Linked DNA regions of Roseimicrobium gellanilyticum. The protein of the gene in region 2 interacts with the protein of the main gene of each other region in a pairwise test. Links are inferred from orthologs where the notes say so. Each region holds a gene or a part of one and is shown on either strand. Other genes may lie near its edges. The genes, in order: groL and DES53_RS05740.

What was found.
Region 1: the proteins of DES53_RS05740 (region 2) and groL interact in binary tests that used the Escherichia coli proteins (3 or more experiments, as listed by UniProt). The link is inferred for Roseimicrobium gellanilyticum from one-to-one orthologs.

What each region holds. Positions count from the first base shown.
Region 1 is NZ_QNRR01000011.1:8,467-24,422, forward strand. What follows is about bases 1-2,862. They hold groL (chaperonin GroEL), read left to right. Parts: upstream 1-554; coding sequence 555-2,171; downstream 2,172-2,862. Other genes in these bases: dnaK (molecular chaperone DnaK), read left to right, coding at 1-59; DES53_RS24370 (co-chaperone GroES), read left to right, coding at 192-488; DES53_RS24380 (hypothetical protein), read left to right, coding at 2,302-2,634. In the rest of the region: DES53_RS24385 (phenylacetate--CoA ligase family protein), read left to right, coding at 2,901-4,274; DES53_RS24390 (outer membrane protein), read right to left, coding at 4,636-5,298; DES53_RS24395 (sulfatase family protein), read right to left, coding at 5,458-6,903; DES53_RS24400 (AsmA family protein), read left to right, coding at 7,022-10,549; DES53_RS24405 (DUF1318 domain-containing protein), read left to right, coding at 10,546-11,160; DES53_RS24410 (SanA/YdcF family protein), read right to left, coding at 11,165-11,974; dtd (D-aminoacyl-tRNA deacylase), read left to right, coding at 11,993-12,445; DES53_RS24420 (N-acetylmuramoyl-L-alanine amidase), read left to right, coding at 12,542-14,140; DES53_RS24425 (acyl-CoA desaturase), read left to right, coding at 14,265-15,254; DES53_RS24430 (hypothetical protein), read right to left, coding at 15,819-15,956.
Region 2 is NZ_QNRR01000002.1:96,471-112,319, reverse strand. Bases 4,444-7,198 are described here. They hold DES53_RS05740 (ABC transporter ATP-binding protein), read left to right. Parts: upstream 4,444-5,286; coding sequence 5,287-6,111; downstream 6,112-7,198. Other genes in these bases: DES53_RS05735 (MlaD family protein), read left to right, coding at 6,139-7,198; DES53_RS05745 (ABC transporter permease), read left to right, coding at 4,529-5,284; DES53_RS05750 (STAS domain-containing protein), read left to right, coding at 4,444-4,495. Also shown: DES53_RS05760 (Sel1-like repeat-containing protein kinase family protein), read right to left, coding at 83-3,187; DES53_RS05755 (hypothetical protein), read right to left, coding at 3,369-3,635; more of DES53_RS05750, read left to right, coding at 4,121-4,443; more of DES53_RS05735, read left to right, coding at 7,199-7,266; DES53_RS05730 (ATP-binding SpoIIE family protein phosphatase), read left to right, coding at 7,686-9,437; DES53_RS05725 (hypothetical protein), read left to right, coding at 9,669-10,076; DES53_RS05720 (hypothetical protein), read left to right, coding at 10,198-10,389; DES53_RS05715 (GFA family protein), read left to right, coding at 10,680-11,102; polA (DNA polymerase I), read left to right, coding at 11,555-14,452; DES53_RS05705 (ATP-grasp domain-containing protein), read left to right, coding at 14,531-15,334; DES53_RS05700 (hypothetical protein), read left to right, coding at 15,598-15,849. UniProt on the Escherichia coli protein: Part of the ABC transporter complex MlaFEDB, which is involved in a phospholipid transport pathway that maintains lipid asymmetry in the outer membrane by retrograde trafficking of phospholipids from the outer membrane to the inner membrane.

The DNA.
Region 1 (15,956 bases), on a different replicon or contig from region 2:
AGGGCAACGTGGTCGACGCCGACTTCGAAGTGGTGGACAAGAACGACAACAAGTCCTAAGCCCCAGCCTTCTTCTTCAGTAGATTAGTTTCCCCACAGCCGGCTGCGAAGCCGCACTCGCGGTACGCAGCCGGCTGGGTGAACCAAACCAAAACACAACACAGAACCGAAACAGCACACAGCATACCAACCATGGCTACGAAAATTACACCCCTGGGTCGCCGCATTCTTGTGAAGCGTGTGAGCTCCGAGGAAAAGACCGCCGGCGGCATTTTCCTTCCTGACACCGCAAAGGAAAAGCCCCAGGAGGCTGAAGTCCTCGCACTCGGCACCGGCAAGGACGATGAAGGCAAGGACGTGAAGGACCTCTTCACCGTGAAGGTGGGCGACAAGGTGCTCATCAGCAAGTACGGCGGCACCGAAGTGAAGGTGGACGGCGAAGACGTGCTCATCATCAACGAAAGCGACGTGCTCGGCATCGTTGGCTAAGGCCCGCGCTGTTCGTTCTGACGCCCCGTTTCCAAAAAGAACAAAAATACTAAGAGATAATACACCATGGCAAAGCAACTCAACTTCGACGAAAGCGCCCGCCAGGCCCTCCTGCGCGGCGTGCAGAAGATCGCCAAGGCGGTCAAGGCCACCCTCGGACCTTCGGGCCGCAACGTGATCCTGGAGAAGAAATTCGGCTCCCCCACCATCACCAAGGACGGCGTGACTGTCGCCAAGGAAGTGGAACTGTCCGACCCCTATGAAAACATGGGCGCCCAGCTCGTGAAGGAAGTCTCCAGCAAGACCAGCGACGTGGCCGGTGACGGCACCACGACCGCCACGGTGCTCGCCGAGGCCATCTATTCCGAAGGCCTGCGCAACGTAACCGCCGGTGCGAACCCGACCTCCCTGCAGCGCGGCATCCTGAAGGCCACTGAGGCCGTCGTCGCCAAGCTCAAGGAAATCAGCGTGCCCGTGACCAAGGCGACCGAAATCGCCCAGGTCGCCACCGTCTCCGCCAACTGGGACACGGAAATCGGCAAGATCATTGCTGATGCCATGGACAAGGTGGGCAAGGACGGCACCATCACTGTGGAAGAGGCCAAGAGCATCGAAACGACCCTCGAAGTCGTGGAAGGCATGCAGTTCGACAAGGGCTACCTGTCCCCCTACTTCGTGACGAACGCGGAGAGCATGGAAGCCATCATCGAGAACGGCTACATCCTCATTCACGAGAAGAAGATTGGCAGCCTCAAGGACATGCTGCCCCTTCTTGAGAAGGTCGCTCGCTCCGGCAAGCCCCTCCTCATCATCGCGGAAGACGTGGAAGGTGAAGCGCTCGCCACCCTCGTGGTGAACCGCCTGCGTGGCACCCTCAACATCTGCGCTGTGAAGGCTCCTGGCTTCGGCGACCGCCGCAAGGCCATGCTCGAAGACATCGCCGTCCTCACCGGCGGCCGCTGCATCACCGAAGACCTCGGCATCAAGCTTGAGAACATCGAGCTTTCCGACCTCGGCCGTGCGAAGCGCATCACCGTGGACAAGGAAAACACCACCATCGTCGAAGGTGAAGGCACCAGCGAAGCGATCGCCGGCCGCGTGGCCCAGATCCGCCGCCAGATCGACGAAACCACCAGCGACTATGACCGCGAGAAGCTCCAGGAGCGCCTTGCCAAGCTCGCCGGCGGTGTGGCCGTCATCAACGTCGGTGCTGCCACCGAAACCGAGATGAAGGAAAAGAAGGCCCGCGTGGAAGACGCCCTGCACGCCACCCGTGCAGCCGTTGAGGAAGGCATCGTCCCTGGCGGCGGTGTGGCCCTCATCCGTGCTCAGGTTGCCATCGACGGCATCAAGCTCGTTGGCGACGAAGCTACCGGCGCCGACATCGTACGTCGCGCGATCGAAGCTCCTCTCCGTCAGCTCGCTGCCAACGCGGGCGTGGAAGGCGCACTCGTCGTCTCCGAAGTGAAGAAGCAGAAGGGCAACGGCGGCTACAACGTGGCCACCGGCGAATACGTCGACCTCATCAAGGCCGGCGTCGTCGACCCGACGAAGGTGACCCGCAGCGCTCTCCAGAACGCCGCCTCCATCAGCGGTCTCCTGCTGACCACCGAGTGCCTCATCGCCGACATCCCCAAGGAAGAAAAGGCCGAGGCTCCTCACAGCCACGCTGACATGATGTAATCAGCATCCGGGCAGGTTCTTGAAACACCAGAATCAGCTCTGAACAATCAGCGGGTCGCAATGCATATTGCGACCCGCTTTTTTGTGCCGCTTCGCGTCAGGCGATACAGTCATCGCTCCAGAACCAATCATGACAGCCCGCGACAGTTTTGAAGAGTTTGATGCCCTCCTGTCAGTATCCAATTGCGACCGTTGGGCTGATGGACAAGGTCTTGAGGATGCCCAGGAACTCCTGGGGAAATTCACCAGCGCTCAGTGGAGCCGTCTGGAACACGAATGGAGGACACGCGACAAGAAGTGGCGCCTGTGTCTGGAATCCGCCCTCTGCCCACTCCAAAGCGCAGCTGAGGGCCGCCTGCTTCTGGAGATGGCATATGATGTTGACCCGGACGTGAGGTACTCCGCGCTCCACACGATCTCGTTCTACTGTGGCGTGAATAGTTCGGGCACCTATTTTTTTTGACGAGAGTTGTCGAGTGCCCGGGTTTTATGAGTCCGCGAAGGAGGGAGGGAGACTCTTGCAAGTACTCCGAAGGGAGATGGAGGCTCGAGCTCCCACGGTCTTTGACGGCTGGGAACTGATGGCCAAAATGTTGGCGGAGTGAACGCGCTGAGGCAGCGGTCAAAATGCAGGATTATCCATCCTTCATTCGGCCCAGGCCATTTTTTGTTATTTTTTTGAAGCTTGGTTGTCGTACGATGTCAGATAGCGTCTTCCCAAAGAGACCCATGAATTTGCGCACTCTCGGAGAACCCCTCATGTGGGCGAAAGCCCTGTGGGAGCGGCGTACTACGATCCGCCTGTCACGCGAGCAACTGGAAGCCCAGCAGCTCCGCAAGTTTCGCCGCTTCGTCGCTTATGTGCAGAAGCGGTCGCCCTATTATCAGAAGATTATTCAGGAGCGGGGTATTGATCCCGCCACATGCGTGCCCACGGATTTCCCTGTGCTGACCAAGCGCGATGTGATGGCGAACTTTGACGATATCGTCACCGACCGCCGCATCACCCGCGAGCGCGTGCTGGATTTCCTCGCCAAGTCGAAGGACCCCGGAGAGCTCTTCGAGGACGAATATCACGTACTGCACACCTCCGGCACTTCCGGCACCATGGGTGTGTACGTGTATTCTCGTGAAGGATGGATTAAAGGTGCGAGCAACATCACGCGTGTGGCGCCGCCGCGACTGCGCCGGCGTTCCGCATTTGTCGCGGCCACGCGTGGCCACTTCGCCGGTGTGAGCCTCATGGTCACGGGGAACCGTGGCACGAACCGCCTCTTCTACAATGTGCGTACCTATGACGTGGGCCGCCCCATGCCGGAGATCATCGCGGACCTGAACAAGTTCCAGCCGCATGCGCTCTCTGGCTATGCTGCCGTACTGAAGGTGCTGGGCGAAGCGCAGGAGAGAGGGGAACTGAAGATCAAACCCGAGCTGGTGGGCAATGGCGGCGAACCTCTCATGCCTGAGGTGAAGACCCTGTTGCAGCGCGCGTTCAAGGCACCCGTGTCCAATGCCTACGCCACCAGTGAGCTGCTCTATATGGGGCTCACGCTTCCGGACTCTGGCCCGGATGGCAGCATGCACCTCATGGAGGACAACCTCATCTTCGAACTGCATGACGACCACACCTGCGTGACGAATCTCTTCAATGAAGTGATGCCTCTCATCCGCTACCGATTGGATGACGTGCTGGTGCCGGACACGGAGAGCGAGAACAATCTGCCCTTCACCAAGATACGCGGCATCGTGGGTCGCGCTGAAGACGCACTCGTCTTCACCAACAGTCAGGGCAAGGAAGATTTCATTCATCCCATTGTCATTGTAGAGCTGGTCATCCCCGGCCTGAATGCCTGGCAGGTGGTGCTGGAGAGCAAGACATCCTTCCGTTTCCGAGCCCGCTTCGAGCCTGGTCAAAGCGAGGCTGAGCAGCAGGCCACCAAGGAACGCATCATGCAAACCGTGGGTGCCCTGCTTGCCGAGAAGGACATGGGCAATGTGAAGTTCACCATTGAGCCGGTGGAAGAGATGGAGATCGACAAGCACTCCGGGAAATTCCGTCTCGTAGTGCGCGACCCTGCGCTGAAGCCGCCAGTGAGAGCGTGATCACCAACAGGCGACTCGATAGGCAATTCCATCTGGAACGCCAGAAGCCCCGAGTGTTGACTCGAAAAGATTGGGAGTACGGAGACCTGTGATCGTTTCCGCTTCGATACGAAGGTACTCCTTTCAGGATTTGCGTGAGAGAAAAGCGCTGCGCCTTGGAAGTCTGGCAGTCGCAGCCTCCTGCAGCGGAATGGCGAGCTTGAAGAGCAAATGCGATGCAAGCTTCACCAGCCAAGTCTGTGAATGTACGTCCACCATCGCTAGCTGGGTGGTGCCCGGGCAGAGCCACACGCAATAAAAAAGGAGCGGCCCGAAGGCCGCTCCCACTGCAATTCAATCTACTCTTAACTTAACCGACTGATTAGAAGCGGATGGTCAGGCCACCTTCAAGGATGTGGCCGATGGAGTCGTCATATCCGGCAACTGCATCCTGACCGTAGAGGAAGCGATAGCCGATGTTGAGGCTGGCAGCTTCGGTCACACGGAAGGTCACACCGGCCTTGGCTTGGGCTGCGAAGTTCCAGTCGCTGTCGGATTCGCCGCTGAAGAAGGCATCGCCGCCGACGCTTTCCACCTCAGCTTCGCTCCAGATCACGCCCAGGCCACCACCGACGTAGATGCCGACAACATCGGTCACATCAACCGTGTAGAGCACGTTTGCAAAGATGGGGACCTGACGGAACTCACCGTCCACATCGAAGTTGCCAAGCCCCGGGACATGGACTTCGGCGTCTTCAACTCCAAGGTAACCGGATTCCAATTCCACTGACAGGCCATTGCCAAAGGCATAGCCGACCGCACCGAGGATGGAGTAGCCGGTGTCAAAGTCGAGGTCGACACCGAAAGCGCTGGCGTCGTCGAGCCAGAGAGCGCCACCGGCGAGGGACAGGTAGGGGCCGCCGACAGGTGCGGAAGCAGGAGTCGGAGCGACAACGCCCTTGCTGGAGGTGTAGGTGCCAGCCTGGCTGGTCGCCACCATGGCGAGACCAAGCAGAGCGAGGAAGCTATTACGAAGAAGTTTCATGCGATTGTGTCTTGGTTTGTCGGTGAGGGTGAATCATGCCCTTGGAGGGCATGATTCCTTCTGCCCTATACGTCAGAAGTTGCCAATCGCATGCACTTTTTTCAGACGGCAACCAATTATTTTTCGAAGTGCCCCAATCCATATTTCTCCACTCCATGATTAATCATGGAGCTCTCCTGGCTCGAACCAGCCTCGCTTGCGGGTTTCTTTGAGCACGGGATCGTTCACGCGCTTCATCCAGGCTTCCATCTTCCCATCCAGGTCACTCACGACCTTTTGGATCTTTTGTCCCTTGTCCTTGCGTCCTGCTCCGCCAAGCAGATTCTTCGTCTCTCCTGGATCGTCTTTTAGATTGTAGAGCTCATCCATGAGATTTGCGTGGAAATGCCGGACATACTTCCACTCTTCGGTCCGGATCATGCGCATGTAAGCCAGGCCGCTGTTATGCAAATCATACTGGCCAAACCAGTCACCACGCCACGAGACAGCTTCTCCACGCAGCAGGGGCGCGAAATTCTCCCCCTCCACCTTCCATCCAGCGGGAGGCGTCACCCCCGCCATGCCGAGCAGGCTGGGATAGTTATCCAGATTGAGCACCTGCTGCGGGATCACCGCACCTGCCTTCGTGACTCCCGGCCAGCGCACCAGCAACGGGATGCGCAGGGAGGTATCCCACATGTTGGGCCGCTTGGGACCACCCACACCGCCGGCCACCCACATGCCGTTTCCCTTCGTGTGGATACCATGGTGTCCTATGTTGTATCCGTGATCGCTGGTGAACTGGATGATCGTCTTGTCCCAGAGTCCTTCTTTCTCAAGCCAGGCAAAGAGGCGCCCGAGATTCCGATCCACACTGTGGATCGCCGCATAGTATTCACGGGTCCAGTTCTTGATCTGCTGTGCATCCGCGCCCTTCGGCAAGGGCACCGTGGGATCAAGATTGGCGAAGAGCTTGCTGTCCTCTTCCGGCACAGGCGCATAAGCGGTGTGTGGCTCGCGGAAGTGCAGGCTCAAGGCAAAGGCCTTTGCTTTGTTATCCCCGAGCCAGCGGATGGCTTCATCGGTAAGCAGATCGGCTCCATATCCCTTCACCTCCTTCGGACCATCGGGAAAATCATAGGTGGGGTTCATGGGTGAGGTGCCGCCACCCAGGAAGCCATAGAAGTGACCGAAGCCCTGCGCTGTGGGATGCGACTCGGGCTTTTCCCCGAGGTGCCACTTTCCGATCAAGGCCGTGGCGTAACCCGCCTGCTGTAGCACCTTGGACCAGGTGACAGCATCCTTCCCAAGGCCCAGTCCGGCTTTGGCCTCATTGGGCGCAATCCAATCCGTGACCCCCAGTTGAGCTCCATACTTGCCCGTCAGAAACGTCACCCGGCTCGGTGAGCACACTGGTGTAACCGTGAAAGCGTTCTCGAAGCGCACGCCCTCCTTTGCGAGACGATCCATGTTCGGCGTGATGCTCTCCTTGTTCCCGTAGCAGCCGAGGGTCCACGAGGCCTGGTCATCCGTGACAATGGAGATGATGTTCAGGCGCGAGGCATCGGCTGCAGCGAGCACAGACGGCAGAAGCAGGCTGACCAGTAGGAGGAAGATGCGGGACATGCCGCTCACAACGCCCCCTTGCGACGATATGTTGCACGCATGTGAAGCGAAGTGGGGACACGATAGCGGACGTTTGCGCATGCAGCCCTTGCGTGTGCGATTAGACTGGAGCACCTCCATGACTGAACCTGCCCAGCAGCAGCAGCAGCAATCCAGACCCAAGCGGCCGCTCTGGAGGCGTCTGCTCCGATGGATGATTCTGGCTGGTCTGACGCTGGTGTTCCTTGTTCTGCTGGTGCTCGGAGGCGGGCTGTGGTACGCGAGCCACAATCGTGTGCGGATCGCCAACCGCGCTCTGGAAACCGTGGGACCGTTCCGCGGCCGCCTTGAGGCCGTGGAACTCGATCGACTGGGCAACTTCGACGTGCGTGGACTGGAGCTTGTGAACAAAGCTTCCGGCAAAACCGTCGTGCGGCTGCCGAAGATCAGCGGGAAATTCGAGTGGGGTGCCCTGCGCTCGAATGCCGTCGAGTCCCTCGTGCTTGAGAATGCGGAAATCCATCTCGATGAGATGGCACTCAAGTCCTTCATGCCGGCAAAGGATGCAGCGAACGCCACAGGATCCACTGAAGGAGCGAAGGGATTCGCAGGGCTGCGTATCGATCACCTGCAACTGAAGGACGCGAAGGTCAGCTTCACCGACAAGGACGGGACACGCCATGAAGTGGAGATGGACTACCTCGCGAACAAGCTGCAAGTGGACGCCCAGGGCCTGCTCAACAGTGGCGAGCAGCAACTGACCATCTCCCACGAAGACCTCGACGTGGAACATGCCCCCTACGGCGTGCGTTTGCTGGAGGCAAAGGGACGCATTAAGAACGGCGTGGTGGATCTGGATGAGGTGAATGTGCAACAGCCAGTGCTTCATGCCACACCCCAAATGCTGGGCGAGTTTGGCATGGATGCCCGCACCGGATCCGCGGCACCCACCACGCTGCCAACCAACGGACCGATGGCACTCGCAACTCCCGGGCTCATTCGCGGCATCCGTGTTGGAAAATTGGCCGTCAAGGATCTCTCCGTGAGTGCCCATGGCTTCGCTCCCGGAAACAGCACGGGAATCGTGATCCCGGATGCCGGCATCGTGATCCCACGCTATGAGGCTGACGACCTGGCATGGAACCCGGGCGACCAACTCCAGGCTGGTGCGCAGCGGCTGCTGTTCCAGGATCTAAGCATTGTCTCGGAGACAGATGACGGGGCGCTGAGGATTCGGGAATTGAGCGTGGCGCTGAATCCCAAGGAAGATGGTCAGCCCTGGACCATCCGCTACCTCCGTGTGAATGACCCAACCATCTATTGGACCCGTGGACTTCACCAAGAACTACAGGAAAAGGCAGTGGAGTTTGGCCTGGGAACGAAGTCTGCCGCAGTTGAGGGTGATGCTCCTGCTGACTCCTCGTCTGCAGTCCCCGGCAATGCAGAAGCCAGCGCAAGCACGGTGCGCATCATGAAGGCCGGCATCACAGGGGCCACGGTGAAAATCTCAGATCTGGAGCTCATGCCTTTTGATCTGTCTGCCAAGGCCGGGCTGATGCTCACGGAGATTGAATTTGGAGCACAGGGTTGGAAGTCGCAAAGCTTCCAATCGCTGGAGGTGACGGAGGGCAGGCTGCAGTTTCCCACGAAGAAGGGCGAGCAGGCTTACATGCCCTTCTTCGAGCTTCCTGCCGGAGAGCTGGTGATGAAACCGGATGAGTGGAATGCCAACCGGAAAGTCGCCCGTCTTTTGCTGGAGAAGCCTGTGGTGCGGCTCCGTGAGGGCAACACTCCCTGGATCGCTCATCAATATACGCTGGAGGGTCCGCCTTACCCGGTGCCCACACCATCCACTGCGAAGGCGGAAACCTCAAAACCACCTCCACCATCTCCCGTGGAGGAACAGCCTCTCGTGGGACCGCCACGACCGATCGAGCAACCGTGGTGGAAGCGGCTTCACTACGGCCAGCTCGCTGTGAAGGACGGGTTCGCGGATCTGGTACTCTTCCTGCCACGACCGGTGGATATGCAGGCGAAGGTGAACATCACCACCGAGCGGACCACGACTGGCGGCAGCCGGCACCATGTGCGCATCGAGGACTTCGCGGGAAAGCTGCCCACGCTCTCCAAGCTGCCCTTCCCCGTGCTTCAGGCAGGCGTGCTGGAGGGATCCGTGCTCCTGCCGGAAATGTGGAGCCAGCGACGCATTGAAGAACTGAAACTCACCGGGGCGAACATCGAGGTGGGTGAGGCTCTGATGAAACTTTTCGAACCGGAGAAGAAGCCGAAACCCAACGAGAACACCGGTGCAACCGCGGACACACCTTCGGAAGTTTCAATCACCACCACGCACGGGGAACCATGGCGTGTGGGCCATCTTCAGGTGGCAGACAGTTCTGTCTCGTTGCAGCACATCGTCCCGGGATCGGAGTCCGTTCACTTTGGGCTCGCCTTCGAAGTGAACGAATCGCCGCTATTGATGGAGGACATTCTGAAGGACTCCACGCCGCAACGCGTCGAGCTGGCAAACATCCGCATCCCTTCAGTGCAGGATCCCTCACGCTCCGTGGCCGAGCTGGAGAAGATTGCCATCTCCCTCAGCTTGCAGGGGCTTGCTCGCAAGGAGGTCGACCACATCGAGATTGTGAGCCCCACGCTCTATGTGGGCGAGGATCTTTTCTGGTATGTGGACTACTATCGCAAGTACATGGCAGCGGGCGCCCGCCCTTCGCCAGACAGCCCCCAAATAGTCGCTGCCAGTGACGATTTCGAATTCGAGGTCTCCAGCGCTGTCATCGAGAGTGAACCGCCCCTGAGCGAGGCCGCATGGAGCATCAAGCGACTACAGGTGCATGATGGAAAATTGGTGATCGCCCCGAAGGGCAAGCCGCTTTTCAAGACTCCCTTCCCCTTCAGCGTAGATACCGAAGTGACGCGAGGCACGCTGCAAGCCGACCTCGCCATTCCGCCAGACACCTACCCCATCCCACAGATCAATCTCAAACTCGTGGGCATGCGCGGTAATGTGCAGTTCAACCTGCCCTTCAAGCAGAAGGACAACAACCTCACGGAAACCTTCGAGGTGGACAGCATCCAGTACGAGGACTTCAAGACGGGAAAGGCCTTCCTCACTGTGACCTATGACAAGGCGGGTATCTACGCGAAATTCGGCGCCGAGGCATACGAGGGCTATCTCAACGGTGAAGCGAATGTCTACCTCAGCGACAGCTACCACTGGGACGGTTGGATCACTGGCAAGGATGTGCAGACCAAGTACCTCGCGGAGATCATGACGCCGACCTACTTCTACATGGAAGGAAAGGTGGAAACCTCGCTGGTGGCCCAGGGAAGCATGATGGAGCTCTACCAGGGAGACGCGTCCTTCAAGAACCTGACTCCCGGCAAGATCAGCATCAAAGCCCTGGATGATGTGATCAAGGACCTGCCCAAGGTGTGGGATCCCCTGAGGCAGCAGATCACCAAGATAGGACTGGAAACCATGCGTGACTTCGCCTATGACCGGGCGGAAATGAAGGCGCGCTTCTACGGACGCGAAGGTAATGGGTACTTCCGGTTTGTGGGCCCCCAAGGGTCACGCAACTTCGACATCAACGTATACGACCACCGATGGACCGACGACAAGGAGGCCAAGACAACGTCCCCATGACCCAGGATGCCTTGACGCCAATCCCCCGGAAAGTCTCGCAAGCCATGCTGGCGTTTCTGCTTCTGGGCCTCTCCTCTTGCAAGTCGTTCAAGGTGGACCTTCAATCACCGGAACCCATCAAGGTGGATGTGAACATGCGCCTGGATGTCTACCAGTACAAAGGTGACGAGCCTGAGAAGCCCAACGAAGAGCAAGCACGCTACGATGAGGCGCAGACCCGCATCCGCAATCGCCTCGCAGAAATCCAGACCTTCAAAAACAACGGCCTGGTGGGCGAAGACCATCGCGGACTGCTTTTCCTTCGCGAAAAACCCGCCGGGGAATGGGGAGACCGTGTGGAGAAGGAGGTCAATGAGGAGAACGAAGACCGCAACCTCATGATTCGCCACGAAGCCAAGGCCAGCAATCGTGCCATGCATGAAGTGCAGGAGGAATTCTGGAAGCAACGCACGAATCGAGCCTTCCATGGCGAGTGGATCGAAGTTGCCGGAGACAAACCAAACACCTTCAAATGGGTGCAGTCCGACGGCCCACGCGAGAAACCCACGGCAGATGCCACCGGCGGCAACAAGCCAGCCGCCGGCACCACGCAGTCCGCTCCCGGGAGCTGAGTTCCTACCTCAGTGGCAGAGGATTCGCGTCCACGGGCGGAGACTTTTCGCCGATGTAGACGGGCTCGCCCAGCATCTTGGGCTCGGTCTTGAGGAACTCGACATCGAGTACCGCCATCACGCGGGCGATGGTCTCGCGGGCATATTGTTTCCACATGATGGCGCCAGTGGCATCCGTGGCATTGAAGGCGACACACTCGGACAAGCCGTTGCGGTGGGCGATGTAGATGGCCCGCTCGTTGTGATACTTCTGGGAGATAATGGTGAACTCTTTCTGGCCAAATACCTTCCGGGCACGAATGACACTATCGAGAGTGCGAAAGCCCGCATAGTCACAGTAGATCTTCGTGGCTGGCACGCCGAGGGCGATGAGCGCCGCCTTCATCTCACTGGGCTCGTCATAACCATTGCGGGAGTTGTCTCCGCTGACAATGAGGTAGCGAACTTTCTGCTCCTTATAGAGGTTTGCGGCTGCCAGCATGCGAGCCTTGAAGAACTGATTGCTGCGACCATCCGTCTTCGGCACGGTACCGAGGACCAGGCCGCACTCCCTGCTCGGTATGTCGGCAATATTGTCATACACCTTGCCCCGCGCCATGCCCCATACCGCAAAGTAGAAGGCGGTGATGGCAATGGCCAGGTGGGTCCCCAGCACCATGATGCGCACCAGCCAGCGTTTCAGGAATTTGTCGAACCAGACCATCTCGCCATGGATCCACTCCCCGAGGGAACGCCGCTCTGGCCTCGCTCCGGTAATAGACGCCGCCACGCCAAATTTCGCGCGACCACCTTGGACCTTGGAATCTTGACGCATGCGCTAGCATCCTGCTCCATGCGAGCGTTGGTTCAACGGGTTTCCACTGCGGAAGTACTTATCGACGGGAAGTCAGCGGCCCGAATCGGGGCTGGTTTGCTTGTCCTGCTGGGCATCGAAGAAGCAGATCAGGATGAGGACATCGAGTGGCTGGCCGGAAAACTCGCCCGGCTGCGTATCTTTTCCGACTCAGAGGGCAAGATGAACGCCTGCATCACCGAGATCGGCGGTGACGCACTGGTAGTGAGCCAGTTCACGCTGCACGCAAGCACGAAAAAAGGCAACCGCCCCAGCTTCATCCGGGCGGCAAGACCGGAGGCAGCGATCCCACTTTACGAAAAGTTCCTTGCCCGTCTGGAGGGGGAAATCGGGAGACCGGTGGGACGTGGGGTTTTCGGGGCGGACATGAAAGTATCCCTGGTGAACGATGGCCCCGTGACGATCTGGATGGACACGAAGGCCAAGGAGTAGGACCATTGAGCAAATCCGCCCTTCGGGCGTCCAAGTCCAGCATGATCGGGTCAGGCGTTGCAAAGACGGTGGACCCATGTATTCTCTGCGCCCAAAATGACCCCTGTGGAACATTTTTTCCTGCGTCCTGCAACGGTGATGTTGAGCATGCTGTTGCTATGCTCCAGCGCGGGTGGTCTGGCGGTGGGTGCTGAGACGACGACCAAGAAGAAGGCGTCTGAGGAAGAGGAGTCTGGCAAAAAGTCCACCAAGGGTGGCAGCAAGACTACCACCACACCTTCCTCCTCCGGTGGAACCAAGTCCACCCCTGAGAAGACCGAGAAGACCGCTCCTGCCACGACCACCAAGTCAGGCAGCAAGTCCTCCAAGGGCAGTTCTTCGTCGTCGAACACTGCTGCGAACACTGCCAAGAAGGAAGAAAGCAAGCCCAAGACCGAGCCTGCACCGGCCCCGAAGCCAAAGATCATCGCCAAGGTTGATCCCCCCAAAGAGGAGCCCAAGACCAAAGAATCCGAAAAATCCAAGGACAAGGAGTCCACGAGCAAAACGGCCGACAAGACCGTGAAGCCGGAGTCAAAAACGGAGCCTGCCAAGCCCGCAGAGCCGAGGGATGTGACCTCCACCTCCAAGGCAACTTCCCGGGAAATGGACCCGAAGGAGAAGCCGGATTCCGAGTTCGGCCATGAAACCGAGGCCGATAAGAAAGCTAGATCCGAGGCTGCAAAGGGAAGCAAGACGGCGGCTGCAGTAACCACCAGCAGCGACATCTCTGGCTGGGAAATCCTTCACTATCAAGGTGCTGACTACGTCACAGCAAATAGCATCCACCGCTTTTATCGGTTCCACAATCTGGAAGCGGACGGCAATCGCGTGTCCTTCACCTCACCCGTGCTCATCATGCGGGCCACGATTGGCAGCCAGGACCTCCTCATCAACAATATCAAGTTCGTGATGAACGACCCGGTGCTGGAACTCAATGGCAAGCCCTGTTTCTCACGGCTGGACCTGTGCAAGCTTATCGACCCCGTTCTACGCCCCAGCTATATTAATACCAGCAGCGGCTTCGACACGGTGGTTATCGACCCGGGTCACGGCGGACATGACTCTGGGGCACGGGGCATCTACGGATACGAGAAGGATTTCGCCCTGAAACTGGCCTTTGCGTTGAAGTCACAGCTTGAGGCTCAAGGCATTCGGGTAGTGATGACCCGCACGACAGACACCTTTATCTCGCTCGGCGGCCGCGTACAGTTCGCCAACAAAGTCCCGAACAGCATCTACGTGAGCCTGCACTTCAACTCCGGGCCAAGCACCGGAACGGGTATCGAGACCTTCGCCCTGACACCTCAAGGTGCATCGTCCGTATACGGCTCGCGTACAGTCGACGCCTACTCCTTCAACGGGAATCAGCGTGACTCGGAGAACATTGCCCTTGCCACCGCCATCCATGCCTCCGTGGTAAATCACTTCAAGCTCGTGGACCGTGGTGTAAAACGCGCTCGCTGGTACGTGCTGAAGGGTTTGGAGCGTCCCGGAGTGCTTTTTGAGGGCGGATTTGTCACCAGCCCGGTCGATGGCCGCCTGATCGCCGCCGACAATTTCCGTAGAGAGATGGCCGCGACCCTGTGCCAGGCCATCATGAACTACAAAAGGGCCCTCCGTCCCAGCGGTGTCCGGCCCATGGGCTCAAGATGAGATAACTTCTCGATAGGCCTTGTGCTTACCGCCGGAGTGACTTAGTCTACCCGCCCACTCACGAAAAAATCGCTGAAGGCATGATCTGCTCGGTGCCGGTATGCGACACTTGCGTGCCCCGAACATGACTGAAACCCAACCTTCCGCTTTTCGACGTTTACTCTCTGGAGTTTTCACCACTGCCCGTCAGTGGGTGGACAACGACTACTGCACCACCGAGGAACAGGCCCACGCCAAAGATCGCGTGGACTGGAAACGGTGCCTTCCCTTCATCATCATTCACGCTGGCTGCTTCGCCGTGATCTGGGTGGGCTTTAGCTGGTTCGCGCTCGCTGCGGCGGTGCTTCTCTATTTCGCCCGCATGTTTGCCATCACGGCATTCTACCACCGGTACTTCTCACACCGCACCTTCCGCACCTCGCGCTTTGTGCAGTTCATTTTCGCTGTCTGGGGCAATACCGCCATGCAGCGTGGTCCCCTCTGGTGGGCAGCTCATCATCGCCACCACCACCAGCACTCGGATGATCATCCGGATGTGCACTCCCCCACCCTCAAGGGTTTCCTCTGGTCGCACATTGGCTGGATCACCAGCCCGAAGAACTTTCCGACGGACTACAGCCGCGTGAAGGATTTCATGAAGCACCGCGAAATCGTTTTCCTCAACCGCCACGACGTGCTGGTCCCCGTGCTCTACGGCATCTCGCTCTGGCTTATCGGCTGGGCTCTTCAGACCTGGGCTCCCGGACTTGGCACGAGCGGCGCACAGCTCTTCGTGTGGGGCTTCTTCATCAGCACCGTAGCCCTCATGCACGGCACCTTCTTCATCAACTCGCTGGCCCACGTCTTCGGCAAACGCCGCTTCAAGACGGAAGACACCAGCCGCAACAGCCTCTTCCTTGCTCTCCTGACCCTGGGTGAAGGCTGGCACAACAATCACCACCGCTACATGCACTCTGCGAAGCAGGGCTTCTACTGGTGGGAAATCGACGTCAGCTACTACATGCTGAAGATCTTCTCCTGGATGGGCCTCATCTGGGACCTGCGTCCGGTGCCCGCGCACATTTACGAAGAAGCGCGCCTCCACGCACAGAATCCTGACGCATCCCACCGCTGATGCGCCGGCGTGAACTCGAGGCGTGTCTGGATCACCAGACGCGCCTCAAAAGTTTACGCCACATGAGCCGCCCGCATCTTGCCATCACTGTTATGGGAGCCGGCATTGCCAGGCTGAACTGCGGCAACGTATGACATAGCAATCCGCCAGCCAATCGCCTCGTGTGCTGCTGAACTGTCTCGTTCAATCGCTTCTCGGTGCCCGCACCTGCTCCACAACTCATTATTGGATGCGCACGCTCCAAGGAGGCGTCAGGCAAGGCGAATTACTCACGCGCCTGAATGCAAGCGAGCTGAGCGGGCCACGTCCACCCTCACGCATCCGCTCTTCATCCTGACAACGGCAGCTGTGCAGAAGGACCTACCGGAACTTCGTCGCAACAAGGACCTGTCATACCACCACGACGCCGCTGCGAATGAGCACGAACAGCTGATGAGGCACACTTCTCTGCCGGTGGTCTGATACGCACCACAGCGTGCTGCTACCGCGAGCCGGAAGAACAAGCTCCGGCAAAAGCACGTGGCCTGCCGAAGCTCATGAGGATGGCCGGGGGATTCCGGTAGACTACCGCGACTGCGGCATCATGCGTCCCATGCCGGCGCCGCTTTCGAAGGAGCGGGGACGGTTCCACGGCAGGCCGCTGGAATCATCGCTGGGCGGTACGGGCACCTTCTTCTTGGGCTCGTCCGTGGCGGCACAGCC
Region 2 (15,849 bases):
CAGCTCAGGAGGAAGATACGCGCCTCACAGTCATCTGGACGGGTCTGGAAGCGTCCCGCTACCGCATCCGCTCTATTCCACCTTAATACACCACGCCTTTTTCACGACACCAGGCCGAGGCCTCCGCATTGCCCAGAGCAGCGGATTTCTGATACCACTGCGTCGCCTGAGCGCGGTCGGCAGGAATGCCAGTGCCATACTCCAGCGCGTGCGCATACTGCTGCATGCTCTCTGCATGACCGCGACGTGCCCCCTCGGCAAAGAGCTGCACCGCGAGAGCCGCATCCTCCGCCACGCCCTGCCCCCGAAGGTACAGCGCCCCCAGATTCCCACAGGCGGAGACGATCCCGGCGCGATAGGCCTCACTGCACAACGCAAACGCCCGCGCATCATCCCGGGGAACCCCCTTCCCGAGGCGGTAGCACACGCCGAGGAGGTCCTTAGCCTGGCTGTCGCCTGCGGCAACAGCAATGCTCAGCAGCTCCACGGCCTTCACAGGATCCGAGGGCGTGCCCCAGCCCTGAAGATGGCATTCTGCCAGAGGCACATTTGCAGGAACGCTTCCGGCCTGTGCCGCCTTTTCAAACCAGATGTACGCAGCGCGCTCATCCACCGCGCCCACTTCACCGCGCAGGCTGGATCTGCCCATCGCGAGCATGGCCTCGGCATTTCCCCGTGAGGCTGCACGCTCCGTCTCGACCCGCAAGGCAGCGGGGAGCTTGCCGCCGGAGAGCCGCAATTCCGCCAGCCGGGCATCCAACTTGGCATCCATTCCCGCTGTCTCAGGAGACACCACTGGCGCGGGCAAAGAGGATGTCGATGCAACCGGGTTGGTCATCGCCGGAGGCGGAGGCACAGGAGCGATGGTGGGTGCCTGAGGAGGAGCAGCCGAAGCCGGGCGCGGAGCGGCGGGAGCCACGGAACCCGCAGCCGAGCCGGCCCGCGGAGGCGTGGCCTTTGGCTCCAAGTTCACATCCTTGAAGGAAGAACCTGTCGGTGCTGGCAAGGTGGGCGCACCAGATGATGGCTGCTTCTTGGGCGCAACCGGCAGGTCAATGATGGGCGCATCAGGCGCGAGAGGGTCGGTGGCCAGCACCGCTTTGGGAGCCGGGATATCCTGCCACAGAGCCCGGCCTGAAAGATGCGCGAGTATCGCCCCCAGCACCAGGGACCCAATGAGCAGCAAGGCCACCCGGATCCACAGGGAGGTTTCCTCGTGCATGGGACGCCAGGAGCTTTCGCTCTCGGGCAACTCATGCATTCTGCCACGAATGGGCCGCAAGCCCCCACCCTCGTAGTGGTCGTCTGGGTCGTGAGCCTGAGTCTGCCGGATGAGCGCCTCGGCAAAGCCGATGGTGGGCTTTGGAGGAGGATTATGTGCCGGAGCGCTTGTCAGTGGCGGGGTTGCCCCCTTTTTTTCCGGCAGGCGCGTCAATTGACGAAGTCCCTCTGCGGGCGCTGGCCCTGCGACCTTCGGCTGGTATACAGGAGCCTCCTGCGCCTCTGGGGCGCTCGCTGCAGCTTGGCCACCGCTGACCTCTGACCACACGGCACCCGTGCGGGCGGACTTCGCGACGTCAAACTGCTGCATCACACGGGCGTACTTCGCCAGGAATGCGGCACGCTTGATGGGCGCTCCCTCACGGGCATGGCGGACTTCCTCCTCCAGCAGGCGGCGGACGCTATCTGTCTCCGCAATCCCCGCCTCGTGCTTCGTGGCATCCGCATCCGGCATGCCCGCCAGGAAACAACCGAGCGCCGCCATCCACCCACCGTTCCAGATGGGCTCGGCATCATCGCTCTTGTTTGCATCGAGCGGCAGCAGCACGGCGGGATCTGTGCCTCTGCCTGCGATGGCATGCAGACAGGGATGCGCACGAATGACGACGGAAAAGCCAGACCACTCATTCAGCTTTCGAGAGAGAAGACCGCTGTCGCGAGGCGACTCCTGGCCCACTCCGGTGAAGAGGAAGACATCCTCCAAACGCAGACGCCGCGCAGGAAGGCCGGCTTTCTCAAGCTGGGCCAGAGCAGCATCCACTCCGGCGAGTACCAGGTAGATCTCCTGCACGCCGAGCGTATCACGCACCTCCAGCACTTCCTGAAGGGTCACGCCCTCCACCGCCGTCTCCGCCACCGTCTGGATACCGTCCTTTTCCTCCACGAAGAGCACGGGGACGAGATTGGGAAATTTGCCAGCCTTGGGGAGATTCTGCACCTGCTGGAAAAGCTCCGCAGGAATCGTGCCTGCCAGCCTGGAGGGTGGCACCTGCTCCACCACCACGGCCTGCCCCAGCTTCAGCATGGTACCCCGCAGCGAATAAGGATGATATGGGTCCAGCTTCTGACTCTGGATGCGTACCGTGGAAGCAATGCTGCGAGCCACCTCGGTGAAACCCGCCAGCAGAACTGCGAGGTAGGGACGCGGCTTGCACGCGGAGGGCAGCTCCACAGGTGGCGCTGGCGGCATGAGCGTGGAAAGCTCCTTCAGCAAGGCCGCGAGGGCCTCCTGCTTTTCCGGTCCGCAGGCACTGAGAAGATTCTGAAGCAACTCGATGAAATCCGCCGTCTGCAGGGTGGCCGATGCCGGTGACTCACCGCTCTCCAATCGCTCCTGAAAAAAAGCATTGAGGAACTGGCCCTGCTTTTCCAGAGGCGACCGTCCCTGCCTGGCCTTGGCTGCCTTGCCGACGGGCTCTTCCATGAGGCGGTAGTCTGCGACTTCCACCTCCACAGACTGGGGTCCAGTCTGGATGATGCGGAGTGCGTCCAGCGGCTGGGTCGGCACGAAATCCCCCACCTCAATCAACGCCTGCATGGCTTCCAGCGCAGAGTGGGTGACCTGCATGGCAAGCCACACTGGGAGGGACTCCGATCGCTCCAAATAACTGCGCAAGGTCTCCCCATCCACATTCGTGGTGATGTAAAAGGGACTGCCATCATCCTCGCCGTAGTCCAGCAGACGGGCGAGCCGGGTATGGCCACGAGCGCGCACCTGCTTCGCCCGCTCCTCGAATACGGTCTTGTCCTTCAGCGGCTCCAGCAGGACGTGGAAGTGGACGAAGACATGCCGCTCCAAATCGAAGGCGAGCACGCCCACCTGTTCTGCGGACCGTACCACCTCGATATTTTTCCCCCCAGCTTCTTGGGCGATGAGGTAATGTCGGAATTGCGTAGGACCCGGCATGCTTTCGATTACCCTGACATTCGGCATCCTTGAGGAATTTTGCAAGGGTTGAGTATGTGATCAGAGCCGATATGAACGCGCCTCATGGTGAAGCTTCGTTCAACTGAGAGCGCGGCCTGTCTGCTAACCTCCGCTTTCCCAGAAATGTGCGAAGGGAAGCAACCTCAGCACAGTCATTCTTTTACGATACCTTGGGCAGAGGCATCACCTTGCCGTGCTTTTCCTCGTAGGCAATCCGCTCCGCATTCCAGCTTTCGAAAGCTTCCCTCACTAGCCGCGCACCATCCACAGATGAGGACTCCTCTGGTACTGAGATTTCTGCGGAACCAGTACTTCTGAGACGCTTGATTCGCTGCACTTGGGCACGCACCTCTTCATCCGACGTTCCCTCAGCAGCTTCCACACCAGCCTTGGTCGCCGCACGGCATGCCTTCTGGAACTCGGTCATGAGGTGACATACGCCATCGATAGTCACGGGTAAACTCAAACCACATGCTCACTCCATTGCGACACTTCTCTGGTCTATCGCTCTGCGCGCCTATACACCGGTGGGGAGCCGCTGCGCCGGCTTCCTGACTAGAGAGGGCGGAGGTGGGGCGGAGCATCCGGGTGATAGGACCTTGCCGCATGCTAGTTCCACACCGCCTCCCCAAGGTTCCGCGACACGTCCGAGATCGTAGTACGACCAAGAAGCTGGCGTGACACCGCGCTCGTACACCTCAGGAATCACAAGACCGCTCACGAAGTAACTCAAGAACCTGTCACGCGGCATGAAAACGCCGACATGCAAATGCCATACACCTCCATCTTCATTGGCAAAACCAAAATGTCACTTCAGCACATCCGCCCGCCGATTTCCCCACTTGCGATTCTCAGGACAAAACGCCATCATGCGCTGGACGTTCACGCAACACACATGAGGAAGCCGCGGTCATGAATCTGTCCCCGCACCTGGGTTATGAAGAGGAGTCGCATGCCGGGGGAAAGGTCCTCAAGTTTGCGGGCGAGGCGGACTTCCTGGCGGTGCCGGCGGTCAGGCAGCTCTTGAAGGGACTGCTCGCGCAGAAGCTTCCGCTGCTCATCGTGGACCTGTCCGGCGTCACCTTTCTGAACACGCCCTTCTGGGCGGCCATGCAGCGCTACCAGCTTGATGGGCATCCCGATTCGCGGCTCGCCATCTCAGGCATGAATGAGGCGCTGCGGGCCGCTTTTGACATCAACGGTGTGGGCCTCGAATCCGCCGAGGGTGGCCACATCGCGGTGTATGACACGCTCGCGATGGCGAAGGCAGCGGGCAAGGCCAGTTGATCCCAGCACGGCAACATTCTTTCTCTTCTTCACGTGAAGCCAGGCAGTGAATACAGCTATCCAGGTCTCTCGACGGCGATGTTTCGCGGAGCGATGGAGCGTCCCTGGCTGCCCGCCAGCATGTGGAAGACCTTCTTCCAGCGAGCCCTGTCCGTCGGGGTGCGCGCCGCGCCCACGGTCTTCCTGATGTCACTCTGCGTGGGCCTCGTGATTGCGCTGGTGCTGCAGGAGCAGCTGGCGAAGTTGAGCATGCAGGACCGCGTGCCACGGCTCATCTGGGTAATTCTCAATCACCAGCTCGCGCCCCTGCTCACCGCGACGGTTTTCATCGGTCGCAGTGTGGCCGGCACGGCGGCGGAACTGGCGAACATGAAGATCGCGGAGGAGATCAAGGCCTTGGAGACAATGGGCGTGGACCTCTCGCGGTACATCCTGCTGCCGGTGCTCGCGGCCTTCGCGCTGATGCTGCCCGTAATGACCATCTACACCGTGGGCGTGGGATTGATTGGCGCCTTCCTCATCTGCTCGCAAACGCTGGGCATGTCTGTGGACCAATTCGTCGTGCGCGCGCTTGAAGGGGCGCAAATCAGTGACGTGCTTTTGAGCATCGGCAAGGCATGGGTATTCTCTCTCATGGCAGCCATGATTGCCTTCAACAAAGGACTCAATGCCACGGGCGGCTCCGATGCCGTGGGACGTGTGGCCACCGCCGCCGTGGTGACCGCGCTCGTCTCCGTGACCGCCATCAACGCGGTGATCACCGGCCTGCAACTGCTTCTGAAACGCTAACCATGTCACCCGCTGCCAAATCCACGCCAGCCACCGGGCCTCTGCTCGTGGTCAAGGACCTGGTAAAGGCCTACCCAAATGGCACGCGCGTGCTCAATGGCGTGAGCTTCGAAGTGCATGCGGGGGACGTCTTCACCATCCTCGGAGGCTCCGGCTGCGGGAAGAGCACCCTGCTGAACATCCTCATCGGTGTGGATGCCCCAAGCGAGGGCTCAGTGCATGTGCTCGGTGAGAACATCCACCAACTCCCCCGTCCCAAGCGCGCGACGTTGATGCGGGATGTGGGCGTGCTTTTCCAATCAGGGGCGCTGCTGCAGAGCCTGACCATTGCGGAGAATGTGGCGCTGCCATTCCAGCAGCACCACCCGGAGATCGCGAGTGACAGGGAACTGCTGGAGGACACCGTGATGATGAAGCTGCGCGCCGTGGGACTGTCGCGGCATGCGGACAAGTATCCACGTGAACTCAGCGGCGGCATGAAGAAGCGTGCCGCACTCGCACGCGCATTGGCGCTGGATCCGAAGCTGCTCATCAGCGACGAACCCACCTCCGGGCTCGACCCGGTGAGCACGAAGGAAATCGATGATCTCACCATCACCCTCAGCCGGAAGAGCGGAGCGACAGTAATCGTGGTGACACACGATCTCCTGAGCTTCCAGCGCATCGCCACACGCGGCATCATGCTCGGCGCGGAGCGGGATGGTGCGGTGCGCGGCACCGTGCTGCTCTCCGGCACGAAGCAGGAATTTCACGCGAGCACGCATCCGCTGGTCCGCGCCTTTCTCCAACCTGCCGAGGACCTCGCTGCAGCAGGCACTGTAGCCTGAGCTCTCGATGCCACTTCCCCTTTCCCCATGAAACTTCTGAAATCACTCAAGGGCTCCTACGATGCGGTGCTGGTGCTGCTCATCGTGGCAGTAGCCGGCATCCTGCTCTTTGCCATCTACCGGGCAATTGGCGGCGGGTCGGGCACGAAGCTTTCTTTCGCAGCGTCATTTGATGACGTCACCGGCATCAAGGAAAAGTCCAAGGTGCTCTTCAAAGGGATGCCGGTGGGTTCCGTGGGCGCTCTGCAGTATGAGCCGAAGACGGACAAGATACTCGTGCGCATCGACCTGCAGAGCGAGGTGGAGATTCCCGCCAATGTGCAACCCTATCTGGAGAGCTCGCTCTTTGGTGAGTCGCACATTTCCCTGAGGACACACCCCATGCACTCAGGCCTGGCTACGCTGGCCTCCATCACGGAAAATCACCAGGGCTCGATCGAAGAGCTGCATTGCATCGAAGGCGTGCGCCTGAGCCGCGCGGACTCCGTGCTACCCGGTCTGGATGAGAATGCCAAGAAGGCCGTGGATGCCGCCGCGCAAGCGATGGTGGAAGTGAAAGCCATGGCCACGGTCTCCAAGGACATGCTGAAGACAGTGAATGATGACATGGATCACCTGGTGATGACCCCCGTGAAGGAGACCATGGATGAACTGAAGAAAATCATCGCCGGTCCCGAGGGTCAGCAGGATGAAGGCCTCGCCTTTGAACTGAAGAACGCCGTCGCCGAACTGGAGCAGAGCACCACGGCGATGAACGTGCTCTTCAACGGAAGCAAGGATGGAAGCAAGAAAGGCCTCATCGATCTCACGCAGGATATCGACGGTGGCTGGCAGGACATCGTGAGCACGCTTCTGGAAGGAAAGGAGCAGACCGTATCTGAATTGCAGAAGGTCTCCTCCGCCTTGGACAAAGCAGGCAAGGCCATCAGCCGCAGCGAGACACAAATTCAAAAGCTGGGCAGTGCGTCTGACAAGGTCGGCGATGCCGCGAAGCGTGTGGATGTCTTCATGGAAATGCTCTCCCTCAAACCCAACGCCGTGGTGTGGGGCAAGAACAAGGAGCAGGACAAGATGATTCAACAGCGCGGTGGCACCGTGACTCCGAGGACAGGCACGAGTGGCCAGAGGACAGCACCGCCGTTGCCACGGAAGTAATTCGATGCAGTGAGACAGGAGAGCCGTTGCCGCTAATCCAAGATGAACTCCACGTCGCAATTGATGCTTCCTTCATTGCTCCCGGAGGGAGCAATGAATGGTAGCCGGTGGTGCAGGGAGCTTCAGCGACCGCAACCACCGGATCCTACGGAAACCTCATGGCGTCCCGGAGGGCACGCCGGAAGCGGACTGCCTGGCGATGACACATCATCCGATCCTGCCATCCCTCTTCCGCCGTCCCATCCGGGACGGAATGTTTTTCACCACGGTGATCCGGTGGTTGCGGTCGCCAAGGCTCCCTTCACCGACCGGCTAACGTTCCGCTGTCCCTCCGGGACAAATACATCTACTGCCTCGGTTAGCGTCTACAGGCAGGAGTGCCCCCGATCCTTGGGAGCAGCGCTTCCGCGCTTCGAACCATGAGCAAGCCTGCACAACCACGGGAGGCCGAAGACACATCGGTGACCGCCATCCCCTCCACGCACGGCGAAGGTCTGCTGGTGGAAACACTGCTTGGCGTGGCGGCTTCGCTGAATCGCTCCGGCGACTTCGAATCGCTGCTGGCGAATATCCTGCATGGCGCGCGCGCAGTGATGCGGTGTGCAGCATGTTCCATCTCACTGCCGGACGCAGCGAGTGGTGATTTGCTGATTCACAGCACGCAACGCGATTGGAAGAAGGAGGGCGCATGGCGCTTGCCCAAGGGACAAGGCATTGCCGGTCGTGTGTTCGAATCCCGCGAGGCCGTAAATACCTCGGATGCGGCGAAACATCCGGAGCACTACCGCCGCACCGGGCAAGATGCGGGTCTCGCAACGCAAGCCCTGCTCACCATTCCTCTGCTCGATGGAGAGCATTGCCGCGGCGTGATGCAGGCAATGAATCCAGAAGATCGCGAGCACTTCGGCACAGAGGACATGCGCATCTTCATGGCCTTCGGTGCGCTGGTGTCCGTCACCCTCGGCAGACGCGAGGCGGAAGAGCAGGCCAAAGCCCGCGCGGTGGAAGAGGCCGAGCGCAAAGTGGAGATGGAACTGGCGCGGCAGGTGCAGGAAACCTTCCTCCCAGAACCCCGTGCGACGCATGGTCCACTACGCATGCAGGCGTATCTGGAGCAAGCGACGGGCATTGGTGGTGACTGCTACTTCTTTCACTCACCAAATCCGCATCTGCTGCTTGCTGGAGTAGGCGATGTCACTGGCAAAGGCTCCAGCGCTGCGCTGGACATGGCACGACTCACCACGCAGATCGCGCTCACGGCTTCGCAGTGTGTGCCGGAAAAATTCAGCGCATGGCTCGCGACGCTGAACAACACACTGTATCAAGCCATGCACGCCGGTGACAATGCGGCGGCGCTGACGGTGCTGCTCTTTGATTTGAAGCATCGCCGTGTGCAGGCCTCCGCATTCGCCCAGGCGCCACCGCTCTTTCGCTCACGCGAGAATGGCACGTGGCAAGAGATTGCGTGCCCGAGGCAGCCGTTCTTCGGTCAGCGTCGTCTCACGGAGTGCAAGGTGGCCTCCATGGCACTCGGCTCAGGCACGCACTGGCTCGCGCAGTCAGACGGCATCCTCGAAGCCGTGATCAAAGATGGCTCCGAGCTTGGTCGTGAAGGTCTGCTCGGCATTCTCAATGACGCCGCGTGGCATGAGTCCACGGACATCGAAACCCTCGTCACGAAATGGCGCGCCCTCCTGAAGGATGGCGCGCGCGATGACGCCACCCTTCTTCTCCTTATGGACGCGACTCCCCCGCCCGCTTCCGTCTTTGAAGCCGCCTGCACCCCGGAGAGCATCCGGGATGCGCGCAAGTTCTGCGAAAGCTGGCTCGACTTCGCCGGCTTCGACAAGAATGCCAAGGTGCAAATCCTCGTGGGTTGCGACGAAGTGCTGACGAATATCCTGAAGCACGCCTACGGTATCGACCAGCCTCCGGGCCCCATCACCTGCACCGCAGCCATGGAACCCGCGAAGTTGCGCTTCACCATCAAGCATCGCGGACGCGGTATCTCCCAGGAAGAAGCCGCCGCCCAAGCCCACTCCGGCGCCCGTGAAGAAGGCGGCATGGGCCTGGCACTAGTGCGCCGCGTGTTCACGCATGTGCATTTCCACGCGGCGGCGAGCACGCGGGAAGAGTCGGAGATTACGCTCGAGAAGGAACTGGTGGGGTAATCGCTCGCAGCGACCTGCTACCATCCGAGGCCTCGCCGGGACAAAGCATCCAGGGAAGCTTAAGTTTGCGCCCATGCCTTCGATTCCCCGATCGCCCTACCCAGCTCTTCTCGCTGGTGCGGCGCATGCTTCATGCGGTGGCTAACGAGGAGAATGATTCGGATATTTTCTAGAGAAAGATTCGTTGAATTGAGAGGTAGTGAGATATCACAACGAGTGACATCGATTCCCATGAACGAAGGTTCAAAAACACGCAAAAAAAGCCGCTGGCTCGTCGTCGCGGCGATCGTGATTTCTATTGTGACCCTGCTGGGGATCTTCGGGTACCGGATATACCGCGTGGCAGCGCTGCAAGGGGCGCTTGCAAAACGATGGCAGGTGGCATTCGCAGGTGGAGAGCCTCCCTCCCCGGGACCGGCATGGGCGAATAAAGCGGTCGCTTCGCTGATACAGTATAGGGGCGGCACGAATGTCGAGAACATCGTGTGGCGTGAGCGTTTGCTGGCCCTGTCCCGTTCGGAAACGGACGCCATCTTCATCACCACTTCGGACAGCTTTCACAAGGATTTTTCCCGGCATTGCAACGCTTCCCCAAGCTCCGCACGTTTGTTATTCGCGACGTCATATCGGGGACCATGACCCAAGGCGATATCGACACCCTCTTCACCGTTTTGGGCAGCATGGAGCACCTTGAGAAAATTCAAATCGACACCCATTTCTGACGGACGAAGTCTTCGCGAAGCTCGCAGGACTTCCCAAGTTGAAGGAGATCCAAATCAGCAATGGGAAGTGCAGCGTGCGACTTCTGGAGACTCTCAAGACGCTGCCAAACCTGAAGCAACTGACCCTCGGCATCAGGTCAAAGGACTCCAAGTGGATTCTGGAAAACCCGGAACAGCTCTACCGCGACTCCCTCCCGGGAGCGACGGTGAGTTTCTCGAGGGATTTTTAATCATGTGAGCGTCCCTCAAAGAAATGGACGGTAGGGATGCGATCCTGCGCTTCCGTAGATAGCGGGCAGAGGCGGATGGAAATGCCACGTGGCGAGCCATTTCGTGCCGCAGCTCCGCACCGCCACCTCATGGCAACGGAAGCCTGAATACTGACTTTTTTGCGGAATCCCAGACTCCGATGTCCTGTGTGATCCGCTGCGTTCGTCACGCTTGGAAGGCGCGATCCCAAGGCAGGTGTCAAAAGGAGACCCGACCTCGCTTGCTTCATCCAAACCCATCTGCAAATCCCATGCCACTACCCACCCCCATCACCGGCGGCTGCGCCTGTGGAGCCATCCGCTACGAGTGCACTGAGGCCCCCATGGAAATGTTCTGCTGCCATTGTCGCGAGTGCCAGCGCGCCAGCGGCGGCCCCTATTCGCCCGCAACACTGTTCCCCATCACAGGCTTCAAGATCACCCAGGGCACACCGAAGTATCATGACCGCCCCAGTGATGGCGGCGGCCAACACACGCGCGGCTTCTGCCCGGATTGCGGTTCGCGGTTGTTTGGTGCGGTCAATCCGACATTCCCCTTCATCGGCGTCGTCGCTTCGAGCCTGGATGACCCCTCGATTTTCAAGCCAGCGTACCACATCTTCACGGCGGATGCCCAACCGTGGGACCTCATGGACCCGGCACTGCCGAAGCATGAAGGCTATGCGCCGATGTAGGACAAGGCTTGGAGCATGTTGATTGGAACTTTAGCCGATTTCAGGAGTACGCCGAAGGCGTTGCACATCGTCCAGCCCAAGGTAAGCTTCGCCGCGAAGCGGCAAGCGCCACCTTGGGTTACGGCATCTAGATGCTGAACGCTGGAAGCGTTCCACAGAAGTGCTGCAGGGCGGAGGCGGCCTTTTACTGTCGTTGATGCCTGTTTGTGGAATTCTTTCAGAGTTCAAGGTCTTCTCTCCTGCCACCCAAGGTGGCGCCTGCTTCGCAGGCTGACCTTGGGCTGGACGATGTACAACGCCTTCGGCGTAAAACACGGCCAAAGTTCAACTCAAAACGCGCTAGCCGGGAGCTCCGATCCGAGCGTCGCCCGCAAAAACATCCCTCCGCACTCCGGCCTCCGCATTCCGAACTCGCCTGTTGCCCTTCCGTCCCGCCTCTCCATCCTGCACCGATGCCGAACCGCCTCTTCCTCCTCGACAGCATGGCGCTGCTGTACCGTGCGCATTTTGCACTGATCAAGAAACCCATCTTCAACAGCAAGGGGGTCAATACGTCGGCGCTCTACGGCTTCGCCAATGTGCTGCTGGACATCCGGGAGAATCAGAAGCCCACGCACTTCGCGGCGGCCTTCGATACCAGCGCGCCCACCCCTCGGCACACCATGTTTGCCGATTACAAGGCGCAGCGCGAGGAGATGCCGGAGGACTTGTCCGTGGCCATCCCAGCAGCGAAGCGCCTGCTGAAGGCGATGCGCATCCCCATCCTGGAGCTGGATGGGTACGAGGCCGATGACCTCATCGGCACGCTCGCGCATCAGGCGGAGGAGCGCGGTGATTTCGAAACGTACATGGTCACGCCGGACAAGGACTTCGGCCAGCTCGTGACGGAGCGTACGAAAATCTACAAGCCAGGTCGCCAGGGCAGTGACACGGAGATTCTCGGCGTCGCAGAAATATGCGAGCGCTGGGGCGTCTCCAAACCGGAACAGGTCATCGACATCCTCGGTCTCATGGGGGATGCGAGCGATAACATCCCCGGCATCAAAGGCGTGGGCGAGAAGACAGCGGCGAAGCTCATCCAGCAGTTCGGCGGTGTGGACGCCATGCTGGAGCGCGTGGATGAGATCGAAGGCAAGCTGAAGGACAAGGTCAAGGAAGGCGCAGCCATGGCGCGTCTCTCGCGACAGCTCGCCGTGATCATGCGTGATGCACCCTCTCCGGTGGGACTTGATGAGATGGCGCTGCAAAGCTTCGATGACGATGCGCTGAAGGCCATCTTCGTGGAGTATGAGTTCAATGCGCTCGGTCGCCGCATCTTCGGCGACGACTTCAAGGCCGGACGCGGCGCGGTGGCGCCGCAGGCAGCGCCCGCAAAGAAAACCTCCAAGAAGGCCGCTGCTGGTGGCGATGCTCAAGGGGACCTCTTCGGTGGAGGCGGAGGTGGAACCACTGCGGAAGCGCCCACCACCATCCCCACGGAGCTGGAGGCGAATGAGCAGGAACTCTTCTCCGAGCCCACCAATCCCAATCTGCAAACCATCACCACCGTGCCTCACAAGTACGAGCTGGTGACCACTCGAGAAGACCGTGAGCGCTGGCTGAAGCGACTCTCACAGGTGAAGGCCTTCTGCTTCGACACAGAGACGGATGGACTCGACCCGCTCACCGCGCGCATGCTCGGCATGTCCTTTGCCATCGAGCCGTTTGAAGCGTGCTACATCCACATTCCCGAAGACCCCACAGAGCATCTCGCAGTGCTGGCAGAGCTGAAGCCACTGCTGACGAAGAGCACGGCGGAAAAGATTGGGCACAATCTCAAATTCGACCTGCGCGTGCTCATGGCGCACAAAATCGAAGTGGCAGGCCCGTTCTTTGACACGATGCTGGCCCACTCCCTCATCGAACCGGACCAGCGGCATGGGATGGACTACTTGAGCGAGCGTTATCTGGGATACACGCCCATCTCCATCACTTCACTCATCGGAGAGAAGAAGGGACCGACCCCGCAGAAGAGCATGGCGGAGGCGCCTCTGGAACCGCTCGCTGAGTACGCGGCGGAAGATGCGGATGTAACCCTGCAACTTGCGAACATCCTGCGCCCCGAGCTGGAGAAGCAGGGGCAGCACAAGGTCTTCTATGACATCGAGGCACCCTTGCTTCCCGTACTCGTGCGCATGGAGCACGTGGGGGTGAAGGTGGATGTGGCCACGCTGGAGGAAATCGGCCAGACTCTGGAGCATCGCGCTCGTGAGCTGGAAGCACGCATCCACAGCCACGCCGGATTCCCCTTCAATCTGAACTCGCCCAAGAAGCTGGGTGAAGTGCTCTTTGATCAATTGCGCCTCGTCGAGAAGCCGAAGAAGACCGCGACCGGCCAGTACCAGACGAATGAGCAGACACTGCAGTCACTGCTGGGCGTGCACCCCATCATCGAGGAGATTCTCTCCTACCGTGAATCGACCAAGCTCAAGAACACTTATGTGGACGCCCTGCCTGCCACGGTGAATCCCATCGATGGACGCGTGCACACCACCTTCCACCAGCTCATGGCGGCGACGGGCCGCATGGCTTCCACGGACCCGAACCTGCAGAACATCCCCATCCGCAGCGATGCCGGGCGCGAGATTCGCAAGGCTTTCGTCCCGGAGAAGGAAGACTGGGTGCTGCTGAGCGCGGACTATTCGCAGATCGAACTGCGCGTGATGGCCGCCCTCAGTGGTGACGATGCCATGGCGGAGGCCTTCCAGCGCAAGCTGGACATTCACACCGCCACCGCCGCGAAGGTCTATAACGTGCCTCTTGAAGAGACCACGTCTGATATGCGCCGCACGGCGAAGATGGTGAACTTCGGCATCATCTATGGCATCAGCGCCTTCGGCCTGAGCCAGCGTCTTGGCATTCCACGGGCGGAGGCGGGGCAGATCATCGACAGCTACTTCACGCAATATCCCGGCGTGCGCGAGTTCCTGGATCGCGAGGTGCAGGATGCGCGCCAGCGTGGCTTCGTGGCCACCCTGACCGGACGCCGGCGTTTCCTGCGGGACATCAATTCCTCCAACGCCACCGTGCGCAACGCCACGGAACGCGTGGCCATGAACACGCCGATTCAAGGCACCGCCGCAGACATGATCAAGCTCGCCATGATCCAGGTGGACAAGGCCCTGCACGACGGCGGCTACAAGACCCGCATGCTGCTGCAGGTGCACGATGAATTGCTCTTCGAAGTGCCCAACAGCGAAGTGGAAAAGGTCACACCCATCATCGTGGAGAGCATGCAGCATGCGTTACCGCTGCGCGTGCCAGTGCTGGTGGAGACCGGCACGGGGAAGAACTGGCTGGAGGCGCATTGACCAACGTAGTTCGCGAGTCCCTTCGCGAGTTTATTCCGTCAACAATCTCGCGAAGGGACTCGCGAGCTACGTTGGCCTGTGTCGATCTCTCCCAACGCTCTCCTCATTCTCGCTCCCCGCGTCACGGATGACTCCGTGGCCATGTGGCGCGTCGCTCGTGATGCAGGCTGGCTGACACAGCGGCTGGCGAACTGGCGAGTTCCGGATGAACTGAAGACGTTCTCCGGAGACATCGCCATCTATGCCGAACCGCTCTTTGCGGAGGCGGTGGTGGACCAGATTGGATTCGTACTGCTTGAGCCGCCGATTGACTGGTTGGTAAAGCTTCCGAAGTCGCTGCGGCATCGCGAGGTGTCCATCATGCGGCTTTCTGAAGCACGCTCGCGGGTGACGAACCAGTTCGTGAAACCCGCGGACGGCAAAATCTTTGAGCCAAAGGTGTATGCGAAGGGTGAAGACCTCCCCAAGGTGGAACAGGTGGAGGACATCCAGGTGCTCGTGAGTGAGCCGGTGACCTTCCTGAATGAGTTCCGCTGTTTCGTACTGGAGGGCGTGGTGCTGTCTGCCTGTCCCTACTGGAGGAATGATGCCCTCGCGCAGGCAGCGGATGGTTCATGGCCTTTCCACGGAAATGAAGAGGCGGAAGCGATGGCCTTCGCGCAAGAGGTTCTCACACATCCCGAAGTGACCTGCCCGCCGGCCTTTGTGCTGGATGTGGGTTGCACACGTGAGCACGGCTGGGCCGTGATTGAAGGAAATCCGTGCTGGGGTGCGGGCTTGTATGGATGCAACCCAAGTGCCGCGCTGGAGACGGGGCGAAGGGCGGTCAGGAGGGGGAATGGGCTGACGGCCGAGGATGAGCGGTGGGTGTCGAGAAAGTAGTCCGCCGAGCCTCGGCGGCGGGTGAACCCGCCCCGTGATACCCAACCTCCTCTAACAGCACTTTTTCACCCACGAGGCCCTTCTAGCAAAGTGCTCGTCACAAACACAGCAGGTGTATGGCGGGCGTGGGACAGGCTTTTATACGAACACGACTGCCACCCACCGCCGAGGCTCGGCGGACTACTTTCTCTCGCGAAGGGACTCGCAGGGAACGTTAAAGAACGCCATTGTCCAACGGCGCCGCTCACCTGAGTTTCAATCCCATGAAAAGCCTTCTCGCTTGGACTCTGATTCTTCTGGCTTTCGCTTCCTCGCGGGTCATCGCGCAGGCTCCTGATGTTGCCGAGACGCCGAAGGCAATCCAGGAGCTTGCGGCATCGACTCATGGCAAGAAGTGGGCGGAGGTGCGGTCCATGATGCTTGAGAAATTTGGGGAACCCTCTCGCGTCATCGGTTCAGGCTTCCGAATTGAGAAGTGGGATTTGCCCGAAGGCACGCTCACGTTTCATCCCATG